Regions from separate parts of the Ruegeria sp. HKCCD6647-2 genome, predicted to be linked through region 3. Evidence: riboswitches for the same ligand, from Rfam matches in the RefSeq annotation. Region 3 holds a riboswitch; each other region holds the start of a gene.
The links. Region 3 has a riboswitch for cobalamin ahead of AC2TDJ_RS12205 (DUF1636 family protein). Riboswitches for the same ligand answer to the same signal wherever they lie in the genome.
Positions count from the first base shown of each region.

Region 1: another riboswitch for cobalamin. It lies ahead of AC2TDJ_RS12835 (DUF1636 family protein); the one in region 3 lies ahead of AC2TDJ_RS12205 (DUF1636 family protein).
Region 2: another riboswitch for cobalamin. It lies ahead of AC2TDJ_RS08485 (hypothetical protein); the one in region 3 lies ahead of AC2TDJ_RS12205 (DUF1636 family protein).

Region 1 is NZ_JBWVBD010000004.1:290,851-294,886, forward strand. Features, by position in the region: gene AC2TDJ_RS12830 (xanthine dehydrogenase family protein molybdopterin-binding subunit) at 1-1,273, shown strand, start outside; cobalamin riboswitch at 1,436-1,643, shown strand; gene AC2TDJ_RS12835 (DUF1636 family protein) at 1,746-2,102, shown strand; gene AC2TDJ_RS12840 (ABC transporter ATP-binding protein) at 2,099-2,884, shown strand; gene AC2TDJ_RS12845 (ABC transporter substrate-binding protein) at 2,903-3,850, shown strand; gene AC2TDJ_RS12850 (FecCD family ABC transporter permease) at 3,852-4,036, shown strand, end outside.
Region 2 is NZ_JBWVBD010000002.1:505,123-509,158, forward strand. Features, by position in the region: gene rsgA (ribosome small subunit-dependent GTPase A) at 1-576, shown strand, start outside; gene AC2TDJ_RS08480 (alpha/beta hydrolase family protein) at 606-1,466, opposite strand; cobalamin riboswitch at 1,632-1,854, shown strand; gene AC2TDJ_RS08485 (hypothetical protein) at 1,946-2,353, shown strand; gene AC2TDJ_RS08490 (protein-tyrosine phosphatase family protein) at 2,355-2,858, opposite strand; gene AC2TDJ_RS08495 (DNA polymerase III subunit gamma/tau) at 2,997-4,036, shown strand, end outside.
Region 3 is NZ_JBWVBD010000004.1:151,345-155,380, forward strand. Features, by position in the region: gene AC2TDJ_RS12195 (hypothetical protein) at 1-83, opposite strand, end outside; gene AC2TDJ_RS12200 (NAD(P)-dependent oxidoreductase) at 290-1,309, opposite strand; cobalamin riboswitch at 1,394-1,598, shown strand; gene AC2TDJ_RS12205 (DUF1636 family protein) at 1,692-2,066, shown strand; gene cobW (cobalamin biosynthesis protein CobW) at 2,069-3,124, shown strand; gene cobN (cobaltochelatase subunit CobN) at 3,131-4,036, shown strand, end outside.

The sequences.
Region 1 (4,036 bases), 140 kb from region 3:
CAGTGATCCCGAGTACAACGTTACAGGTGCGGACCAAACAACCACAGCAGCGTTGATTGACGGTGCAGACAATGTCGTCGAGCAGACCTTCTATTTCCCCCTGCTGGCACACGCTCCGATGGAACCGTTGACCTGTACCATCGAAGCCAACGAAGACGGCGGCATCACCCTGCATGACGGGGCCCAGATGCCGACCGGACCGCATTTCGCACTTGCCGAGATCTTTCAGTTGCCAATGGAAATGATCCGTATCAACACGGTGTTCGCAGGCGGCTCATTTGGGCGGCGCGCAACACCAACAGCGGACTATCAGGTCGAAGCCGCGCTTGCCTTTGCGATTACCGACCGCTCGCGACCCGTAAAACTGGTCTGGTCGCGTGAGGATGACATCACCGGTGGGTACTACCGCCCCGCCGTGGCGCATAAAGTGCGTGTGGGTCTGGACGCAAATGGAAACATCGCCGGCTGGGATCACCGCATCGCCGCCCAGTCGATCATGAAAGGCACCGCGTTCGAAAGCCTGATCGTGCACAACGGCGTGGACCACAGCTCGGTCGAAGGCGTGACCGAGAACCCCTATCAAATCCCGGGGCAGTTCATCGGTCTAAGCGATGTGGCAAAGGCCACATCTGTTCTCTGGTGGCGCTCGGTCGGACATACCCACACGGCCTACGTCATGGAGACCATGATGGACGAAGCCGCCCGTGCCGCAGGTCGCGATCCGGTTGAGTTCCGCCTGGCCCTGCTGGAAGGCAGCGGCAATGATCAGAAGCGATTGGCCGGTGTGCTAAAATTGGCGGCGGAAAAGGGCAACTGGGGCAACGCGCCCGAGGGACGCAACCAGGGCATTGCCGTTCACAAAAGCTTTGGCAGCTACGCGGCCGAAGTCGTGGAAATATCCGGCAACGCCGATGACGGGGTGAAGATCGAGAAGGTAACCTGCGCCATCGACTGCGGACTTGCAGTCAACCCGGACGTGATCAAGGCACAGATGGAAGGTGGCATCGGGTATGGTATCGGTCATGTGATGCGGGACGAAATAACCCTGACGGATGGTGTCGTAGACCAGTCCAACTTTCCCGATTTCGAGCCGTTGAGAATCGGCGATATCGGCGCAATCGAAGTTCATATCGTACCTTCCGCCGAAATGCCCACCGGAGTTGGTGAACCCGGCACCCCGCCGTCCGCTCCGGCACTGGCCAACGCCATCGCCGCGACCGGTCCGCGGGTGACGGAATTGCCAATGATCAGCAGCGGCGTCAGCTTCGTATGACAACTAACCCTGCGCCGGTCGGTTCTTAGATCGGCGCAGGGGTCCAATCGCCTATTTCCAATGTTGCACCAGTACGATTAGCTGCCTGGCGGTTCACAGATTACTTCCCACCCAGCAAATCGTGTTTTCAAAAGTTCCATATTGACGCAACCTGCGTTCTCGGGCACTCAAACGCGTGATGGTTCCCGATGGTCCACCCAAGGGATGAAAAGGGAATACGGTGAGGTCTGCCATTTGGCGCCAATTCCGTGACTGCCCCCGCAACTGTAAGCGGCGAGCGACGCCAAACAGCCACTGGTCCTTGAGACCGGGAAGGATGGCCAAGCATCGACCCGCAAGTCAGGAGACCTGCCATCAGATGTTCAACCAACCCGGGGCGGGGCGTCCTGGAAGGAGGCTTTGATGGCACGTTCGATACGTGTTTACCTGAACGGCACCTTCTGTCCACGCTTGGCAACAAGCGGAGCGGGCAATGCCAGAGACACCTGATCATTTCCTTCTGATATGCTCGACTTGTGGCGGGGAATTGCCAGTTGACGCTATTCGAAACGCGCTGACTGGCAGGCTTCCTGAGGGATTTGCTGTTCGCACCGTTGCTTGCATGGCGGGCTGCGCACAGCCAACGACCGTCGGGTTTCAGGCTGTCGACAAAGCGCAATACCTCTTCGGCAGCATTCAAACGCCGCAAGAGGTGGAAGCGCTGGCCGAGTTTGCACACCAATATCGCGACAGCGTGGATGGGTGGACCAACGCCACGGACCGACCGCGCCCGTTATTTTCAAAAACTCTTTCTCGCTTGCCCCGGATCCGATTGGAGGAGCCCTCATGACGACCTCGACCTTTCTGGCTGCGCGTGATCTCGAATACTATGCGCTCAACGGTGACGTGCTGCTGCAAGGCGCCTCGTTCGAGCTGGACGAGGGTGCGATTCTGGCAATCGCCGGCCCAAATGGGGCAGGAAAGACAACTCTTCTGAACCTGTTGTGCGGAACCGTTGAGATTGGTTTGGGCGATGTTCAGGTCAATGGGCGTAGTCTCAAACATATGCCCGCCAAAGAGCGGGCCCGCATGATCGCCGTTGTCAGCCAGCAGGAGCTTCCGGATGGCAGGTTGTTTTTGCGAGATTACGTCGCCTTGGGCCAGATTCCGATCTGGCCAGATCGTTCAGCAGAGGAGCATGCAGCAGAGCTGTCCAGAATTCTGGACCTGACGGGCCTCGGCGCATTGGCAGACAAACGCATGGCAGTGTTGTCGGGAGGCGAACGTCAAAGAGCTCATATCGCCCGCGCGCTGGCTCAGAATCCGTCCTTGCTGTTTCTGGACGAACCCACCAACCACCTCGATCCCGACGCCAAGGGGCGCATGCTGTCTCTGGTTGCCGAACTGGGCATAACGGTGGTCATGATCGTCCACGATCTGGTGATGATCCCGGAATTTGCCACGCATGTGGCGTTGATGAAATCCGCACGGCTGACCGGTTTTGGACCGGTCGCCGAAGTGCTGACCCCTGAACGGGTTCGCGACACATTCGGCGTCGATTACCTGTGCTTTCACCATGAAGGGCGCGTGATCCCGGCATTGGATATCCGAAAAACCACTGTTTCTACTTAAGAAAAGGAAAACTCTGAAATGAAGAACATCTGGTCTGTGGCGCTGATGACAGCCATGGCTGGCGGCGCTGCCGCGCATGAGGTCACCGTCGACAATTGCGGCGAGCCGCTTGTGTTTGAGTCGCAACCCGAACGCCTGGTCGTGCACGACATGAACATGACCGACATGGCCTTTGCACTGGGTCTGCAGGACAAGATCGTCGGCCTTACCGGCATCACCGGATGGTACAAGACCAGCCCGGAATTCGACACGCTGCGCGGTGACATCCCAGAGCTTGCGCCGAAATACCCAACTGTTGAAAACCTCGTGGCGGTCGAACCCGACCTGTTCTTTGCAGGCTGGTATTACGGCATGAAGCCCGGCGGCGACGTGACCCCGGACACGCTTGAGCCGTTTGGCATCAAGACGATGATCCTGTCCGAAAGCTGCGTGCATCTGGACAAGGACCGCCCCGAAGCCAGTATGAACCTGCTGTTCGATGATGTTTTGCGTCTGGGCAAGGTCATGCATGTCGAAGATAAGGCCGAGGCGTTGGTGAGCGGCTGGAAAGATGAACTCGCCGCGATCGAGGCGCAGACGGCCGATCTTCCCAAGCCGCGTGTCTTCCTGCTGGACGGGCCGGCGGACGCACCCTTTACTGCTGGTAAGTTCGCCATCCCCGACGCGATGATTGCTGCCGCTGGTGGCGAGAACGTCACTCATGACATGGACACAAGCTGGGGCCGCACCTCGTGGGAGGCGGTAGCCGCTGCCAACCCTGAATTCCTCGTGCTGCTCGACTATCAAACTGGCAACGGCGCGGCGGATACGTTCAAATTCCTGCAAGATCATCCGGTGATGTCTCAGACGGATGCAGTGAAAAATGAGCGCTGGATTGGCCTACGGTACGAGGAATTGACCCCGGGACCGGCAAATATCGAGGCGATCTCGAAGATGGTGCAGGCCATGCACCCCGTCCTCAACTAACATGGGCCGATTGGGCCTGACACTTCTGCTGGGGGCGGTCGTATTGACCGCCCTCTTGCTGATTTCAACCATCTACGGCACCACACCTATCCCCGCGGCAGACGCGTTCAACGCGGTTCTTTTGGGAACCGGGCTAGCCAACGGAGAAATGACGCCTCTTCATCGGATCGTGTTCGACCTGCGTCT
Region 2 (4,036 bases), on a different contig from region 3:
GCGCAAGCGCTGTCCCCACTTCAGACCGTGTTGTCAGTGAACGCGTGGAACGCGCAAGACGTACACCGCGTGCTGGATTGGTGCCCGTCCGGTCAAACGGCTGCATTGGTTGGGTCCTCCGGTGTTGGGAAAACGACGCTCGCGAATGTCATGACCGGATCGCAGGACTCGACCGCCGATATTCGTGAGGACGACGCGCGCGGTCGGCACACCACAACAGCACGAGCCCTGTACCGGATGCGAAATGGTGGCTGGCTGATCGACACGCCGGGTATGCGTGCCCTTCGGTTGCTGGACGCAAAAGATGGCGTGGATGAGGTCTTTTCCGACATTGTTGAGCTGGCACAGAACTGCCGCTTTTCCGATTGCGAACACCAGACCGAACCCGGCTGCGCCGTCCTCGGCGCAGTGGACGAAGGCACCCTGAACCCTGACCGGCTGGTTCGATGGCGCAAATTGCGGCGAGAGGACATGCGCAATTCCGATACCGTGGCGCAAGCCCGTGCCCGTGATAAGGCATTCGGGAAAATGGTGCGCAATGCGACGCGCGGCAAACCCTCGCGCACCGGGCTTTGACAAGATGGGGCGCCGAGACCCGGCGTCCCTTACTTCTCGATCAATCGGGGCCAGACAGCCGCACTTCGGCGCGCAAAGACCCCGATATGACCAATGCCGGTCAGCCCAGTGTCCTGCGGGTCGATGAGGATGCGATTGGCGTCTGGTCCATAAAGATCAGCCAGCCTCCAGACCGCGTTGGGCGGAACCATTTGATCGTCGGTGAATGCGAACAGATCAACCGGTCCTCCGGCCCGGGACCAATCCACCGCGGGCAGGCTGGAACCGGTCTCGGGCACATAGCTGGATGGTGATGTGCACCACTTGCGCCACTGCCAATACACTTGCGGCGGAAGATCCGAGCCGAAGCCAAGCGCCTTGCCGGGCAGATAGCCCAGCATATGCACGGCCAACGGCGCGTGGCCATACCAGAACAACCCGGCCAGCCCGCGATAGGGCCACGGGTGATCTGACAACGTGACCAAGCCCGAGCAAACGCAGATCATTCGGTCGATCATCTCGATATCCGGCTGCAAAGGACCGAGCATTCCACCGACCGAGTGGCCGATTGTCCAGTGTTGCGCGTTCGGAAACCGTCGTCGCATCTCGGCCCGGGCCGCGGGCATATCGACCAGTGCCCAATCTGCCATTGTGACTGTCGATTCCTTCAATCGGCCCGAAAGGGAATGGCCGAAATCCCGATAATCATATGTCAGACAGGCCATACCCCGTTCGGCTGCAAGCCACTGCGCGAAATGCCGATAATAATCCCTTGGCACCCCGGTCGCGCTGTTCAGCACAACAACGGTTTGCGGGTCGGAATGCGGTAAATACAAACGCCCCGACAGCATGGCCGGCCCCGAAGGGAACCGAATATCTTCGGCAATCACCGTATACCGAGCGTCCAACATCTGTTCTCCAGCCCTAACTGAACCGATCAGTTCACTCGCTCAATCGGCCCTATCCACCCCTCCGAGTCAAGGCCGGATTAAGGTGACCAAACGTCCACTTACCGCGCTGAAAAAGTCTCGCGAACCATTGAATGGCCAATCTGCTTGACTCGGCCACACTGCAACCGCTAGCGATGCGGTGATGGTTCCCGCGCCCTCTCACGATGGCCGGGATGAAAAGGGAACGCGGTGCGGTCCACCCCGGTTGATCCGGTTGGGACCAAGTCCGCGACTGCCCCCGCAACTGTAAGCGGAGAGCGATGCCGAAACACCACTGACCGAAAGGTTGGGAAGGTCGGCAAAGCAGCGACCCGCAAGTCAGGAGACCTGCCATCAGAACTTGAAACCGAAACTCGGGCGGGGTGTCCGGGCGGGATTTGGTCGCAGTTTGCAGCCTTTCCCGATCTCTCACCCTTCGTCCCACGCGCGGAGGGCGCAGCATGATCTGGAAGACCGAGACACATCAATTCACAGCTACCATTTGCCAGCGCACCGGCAAAACCTGCCCCGCGCTCGCCCGCATGGCGCGCGCCATGGTTCAAGCCGTTGCAGCAGCAGGGCATTCGACCACGAATGAGTTCGAAATCGAAGGCAGTTCGGACCTGACACACTGCCCGCAAGGATGTTCCGCCCGCTTTCGCGCGCGACCTGACCAGGTGAGAATTTATTGCGGCGCGGATCCCGAAACCAGTTCTGACAGGTTGGATGATTACGCCGAGCTGATGTTTGGAACAGAGCTGACGTCCCTGCCCTCTCAGGCGATCAGCAACCCGCCCTGCGCATTACTGGAAGCGGTAGCACTGGCGCCCAGCCATCCGGTGCAGGCGGAAGCCTTCGCAACGGCCTGACCTATTGCGAATAAGGTGCGCGGGCGGCTCCCACGGCCCAGCGCATCTGCCCGTCAGTTTCGACGGCACAGGGGCGAATTGCGCGTAGTCGGGACAGCGCCGCCTGGGGCGCTTCACCGTTTTCCACCATCAATCGCAGAACCACCATTCCGGATCGACCACACCCGCCACGACAATGCACCAGGACCCGACCTCCGTGCGACAAAGTCCTCAGCACGGTCTTGCTAACTACCGGCCATCGCTCGACTATTTCGGCTGGTGGTGATCCGAAATCCTCGATGGGCAGATGAACCCACCGGACCCCATTGCTTTTGACGTCCTGGCCAAAACTTCCAGCTCCTCCTTGCGTCAACTCGGCCGCAGAGGTCATAGAGATTACGATGTCCGGCGCCCAGTTTCTGAGCGTGTCCAGATCGGCGGCGTAGTCTCCACCGCGCCCCGGAAGGGGTGACAATGCCAACGTGCCGCCGCCAAGCGGCAAGTCGTAGATTTCAAACTGAGCCATCGGGTTTCCAATTTCACCTTGCCGGCAGGTTCTATCCCGACCCGGCGACTTTCAAAACAAATTTCGTTCCGCCCTGCGGTGGACGCGGAGGTCGGGGCGCTCTACGCTGCGGCGTAACTCGAATCCGCCAGAGCAGACATGACCGACACGCCCAGCCCCGCCTATCAGGTTCTCGCCCGCAAGTATCGCCCGGAAACCTTTGCAGACCTGGTTGGCCAGGATGCCATGGTGCGCACGCTCAAAAACGCGTTCGAGGCGGACCGGATCGCGCAGGCCTTCGTCATGACCGGCATTCGCGGGACCGGTAAGACAACGACCGCCCGCATCATTGCGAAAGGCATGAACTGCATCGGTCCTGACGGAAATGGCGGCCCCACGACCGAACCCTGCGGAAAATGCGAACACTGCGTAGCGATCATGGCAGGCCGCCATGTCGACGTGATGGAGATGGACGCTGCCAGTCGCACCGGTGTCAACGACATCCGCGAGATCATCGACAGCGTCCGCTACCGCGCGGCTTCAGCCCGCTACAAAATCTATATCATCGACGAGGTTCACATGCTGTCGACCAGCGCGTTCAACGCGCTGCTCAAGACGCTGGAAGAACCGCCCGAGCATGTGAAGTTCATCTTCGCCACAACCGAGATTCGCAAGGTTCCGGTGACGGTTCTGTCCCGGTGCCAGCGATTTGATCTGCGCCGGATCGAACCCGAAGACATGATCGGCCTTTTGCGTAAGATCGCGGATTCAGAAGGTGCGCAGATTGCCGAGGACGCGCTGGCCCTGATCACCCGCGCTGCGGAAGGGTCCGCACGCGACGCAACCTCACTGCTGGATCAGGCCATTTCCCATGGAGCAGGAGAAACCAGCGCCGATCAGGTCCGCGCCATGCTGGGGCTTGCCGATCGGGGCCGGGTATTGGACTTGATGGACATGATCCTGCGTGGGGATGCGGCGGGCGCCCTGACCGAGTTGGGCGCTCAATATGCCGAAGGTGCGGATCCGTTGGCCGTTCTGCGCGATCTGGCCGAGATCACCCACTGGGTGTCGGTCGTCAAGATCACACCCGACGCTGCCGAAGACCCGACGGTTTCTCCCGATGAACGCGCGCGTGGCCAGCAGATGGCAGAGGCCCTGCCGATGCGTGTCCTCACGCGGATGTGGCAGATGCTGCTGAA
Region 3 (4,036 bases):
CCGCCAATGAAATCAGTCAGAAAAGCGAAGGCCCACCACAGCAACCAGAATATTACCAACGCTTGCTTGAAGAGAACCCGCATTTATGCCACCCCTAAAAATCCGCAGACAATAAAACGACTTAAATCACAGAGTACGCCGATTTCCGAAAATCCAGAAATCAGATCAATTACGTCTGGGGCCAAGCGCCAAGTAACGCATTGTGTGCCAAGGGTGCATCAGCAGTATTTTTTGGTATGCCTACCTTCGATAGCGCAGTTTAGGCAGGCATCCGATCAAAGTCGTCCTGTTATCCCGCCGCCCGGTTCTGCGGGATAACCTCGTATCCGGGCTCTTCGGGTTCGTCGTCCAACATCTCCGGTGGGAAGCCGGGCGCACGGATGTCCAGCCCTGTGGCCTCTTCCAGACGTTTGATAATGTTGGGGGACAGTTCACGCTCCCCAAAACGGGCGATTCCGTCCTCGAATATCTTGATCAATACCGGATTGATTTCCAACGGAACCCCGGCACGGTCGGCCACTTCCTGAAACAGGCCGATATCCTTTTTCACAAGGTCCATCGTGAAAGAAATATCGCGCGAGCCATTCAGGATGACCTGACTTTCGGTTTCGTGGACGAACGACGTCCCCGAAGAAATCTTGATCGCCTCATAGGTCGTGCCCAAGTCCATCCCGGCCGCCTTGGCCGTAACCAGCGCTTCGGCGCACGTGATCAGGTTGGCCGTGGCCAGATAGTTGGTCAGCACCTTCAATACCGAGGCCGAGCCCAGTTCGCCGGTATGCAGAACACGCCGCCCCATCGTTGTCAGAAACGGCAATATCTGTTCGAACGTTTCGCGATCACAACCTGCAAAAATCGAGATATTGCCAGTTGCCGCCCTGTGGCATCCCCCCGAGACCGGACAGTCGACCGCCTTACCTCCACGTTCGATGACCATTGCACCCAGACGTTTCACCTCGGCCTCGTCGGTGGTGGACATCTCCATCCAGATCTTGCCGGGTCCGACCTCGGGCAGCATCTCCTGCATGACAGCGTCCGACGCCGCAGGCGATGGCAGGCAGGTAATCACCGCATCACAGTCGCGCATCAGCTGGGCCGGTCCTTCCGCGGCCTTCGCGCCTTTGGCCACAAACTCCGCAACCAAATCCGGGTTCAGGTCATGCACGGTCAGATCAATACCGTTGCGCAGCAATGAACCCGAAAGCTTGCCGCCTACATTTCCCAGTCCGATGAAACCCACTTTCATATTATTGTGCTCCCTGTTCGCATTCTGCGATCCATGGCACCATGGCCCGTCACAATACGTCATGCCGCCCAGCGACGCCGGCAGGTCGCTTTTCACCCCCTGAGGCACAAGAAGTGTGCGACTCGCTTGACAAGGCGCCCACCGGTGCCGCATGTCGCATCCGTTGGTGTCCATTTTTGGATGAAAAGGGAATGCGTCAGCGGTTATCCGTCAAACGCAGCCGCCCCCGCGACCGTGACCGGAGAGGGTGCCCAAAGCCACTGGCCCGCAAGGCCGGGAAGGCGGGACATCCGACAGAACAACCGTTCTGACATCCGCAAGCCGGGAGACCTGCCAGCACCCGAAGTTGAAACCGGGCGGGGTGTTCCGGTGTCGGGCCCATGTCGCACACGTGGCCCGCATGAAACCCCGTCCCCCGCGAAGAGGATTTGGGGGGATGAGAGACATGACAGAGACGGCGCCAGTCGAGCTGCTGGTCTGCACTACGTGCCGCCGTGGGTTGCCGATTGAAGACGACGCGGAACGGCCCGGCACCCTTCTGCACAAGGCGCTGGAAAGGGCCAACCTGCCCGAGGGCATTACCCTGAAACCGGTCGAGTGTCTGTCGAACTGCGATCAGGGATGCTCAATCGTGTTGCGCGGTGGACCGGATCGCTGGACCTTCGTCTATGAAAACCTGAACGAAACCGATCATGTCGACGTCATCGTCGACGGCGCGACCAAGTATCTGGCCACCGAAGACGGCCTGGTCAAATGGCGCGAGCGCCCCGAGCATTTCCGCAAAAACTGCGCCTCGCGCATCCCCCCGATTGGAGCCTGAGAATGAGCACTCTTGAGAAACTTCCCGTCACCGTGATCACCGGCTTTCTGGGCTCGGGCAAAACCACGCTTGTGCGCCACCTGATGCAGAACCCGCAGGGCAAGCGTCTGGCCGTTGTGGTCAATGAGTTCGGCGATGTTGGCGTCGATGGTGACATCCTGAAGTCCTGCGCAATTCCGGATTGCCCGGCGGAAAACATCATGGAACTGGCCAATGGCTGCATCTGCTGCACCGTGGCTGACGATTTCATTCCGACCATCGAAGCACTAATGGCACTGGAGCCGCGCCCCGATCACATCCTGATCGAAACTTCCGGCCTCGCCCTGCCGAAACCGCTGCTGAAGGCGTTCGATTGGCCCGATATCCGGTCCAAGATCACCGTCGACGGCGTGATCGCTCTGGCCGATGCCGAGGCCGTCGCCGCTGGGCGTTTTGCGCCAAATGTCGAAGCGGTGGACGCGCAGCGTCTGGCCGATGACTCGATCGACCACGAAACACCCCTGTCCGAGGTGTTCGAGGATCAGATCTCATGTGCAGACATCATTCTGTTGACCAAGCCCGACCTGGCCGGCCCGGAAGGCGTCGCCAAGGCCAAAGAGATCATCGCGGCCGAGGCCCCACGCCCCTTGCCCGTGGTCGAAGTGGCCGAAGGCGTCGTGGACGTACGCGTTGTTCTGGGTCTGGAAGCCGCAGCCGAGGATGACATGGATGCCCGTCCCTCGCATCACGACGGCCACCACGATCACGAGCATGACGATTTCGAAAGCATCATCGTCGAGCTGCCGGAACAGACCGACCCGGCGGAACTGGTCGCCAATATCGAACGTCTGGCCAACGAACTGAATATCCTGCGCGTCAAAGGCTATGCCGCCGTCCAGGGCAAACCCATGCGCCTGCTGGTGCAGGCTGTCGGTGCCCGCGTGCGCCACCAGTACGACCGCCCATGGGAACCCGGCGAAGAGCGCCGCTCGCGACTGGTGGTCATTGCCGAGCATGACGACATCAAAGAGGCCGCAATCCGCGATATCCTCGTGGGAGTTGCCGAGGCCGCCGAGTAACCACACATGCACGTCGTCTTCCGCGAAAGCCACGGGTTAGAAGAAACCGAGACCCCAACCGATCTGGGCCAGAGCCCGGCGGATCTGGTGGTGCTGTCCTTTTCCGACAGCGACCTTGGCGCTTTTGCGGCGGGTTGGCATCGCGGGGGCGGGCCGGAGGGGCGGATGCCCACCCTGCGGCTGGCCAATCTGACGGCGCTGAAACACCCGTTGTCGGTCGACACCTATGTGGATCAAACGCTGGAGGGGGCCAAGGGCATCCTGATCCGCTTGATCGGTGGCGTGCCCTATTGGTCCTACGGTCTTCAGCAGGTTCTGGCGCTGGCGCAGGCCAAAGGCATCGCGCTGGCCGTTCTGCCGGCAGACGGGCGCGAAGATACGCGGCTGGATGACTATTCCACCCTGCCCGTCTCGACTCTGCGGCGGCTGGCGCATCTGTGTGATACCGGTGGTGAAGTCGCAGCGCAGGCTGCGCTGGCGCAGATGGCATTGGCGGCGGGGCTTTATGCCGGGCCGGTGATGGGGGCAAAAACCCTGCCCGAATGCGGAGCATGGTGCCCCGATCGCGGCGTTATCCCGGTGGACAAGGCCTTCTCGGGCGACGCGAAACGCATACTCGTGACCTTCTACCGCGCCTATCTGACGTCAGCTGACACTGCCCCGATTGCAGCCTTGATCCGCAGCCTGCACGCGCGCGGATTTGAGGCGGTCGGCTTGTTCGCACCGTCCTTGAAGGCGCCAGCATCTGCTGATTGGCTGCGCGAGCAAGTCGTGGCGCTGACCCCTGCGGCCATTATCAATGCCACCTCTTTCTCGGGCAAGGGCGCGACGGGCACATCGCCTCTGGATGCAGCGGGTGTGCCAGTGTTCCAGATTGCCCTCGCGACCTCACGCCGCAAGGCTTGGGCCGAG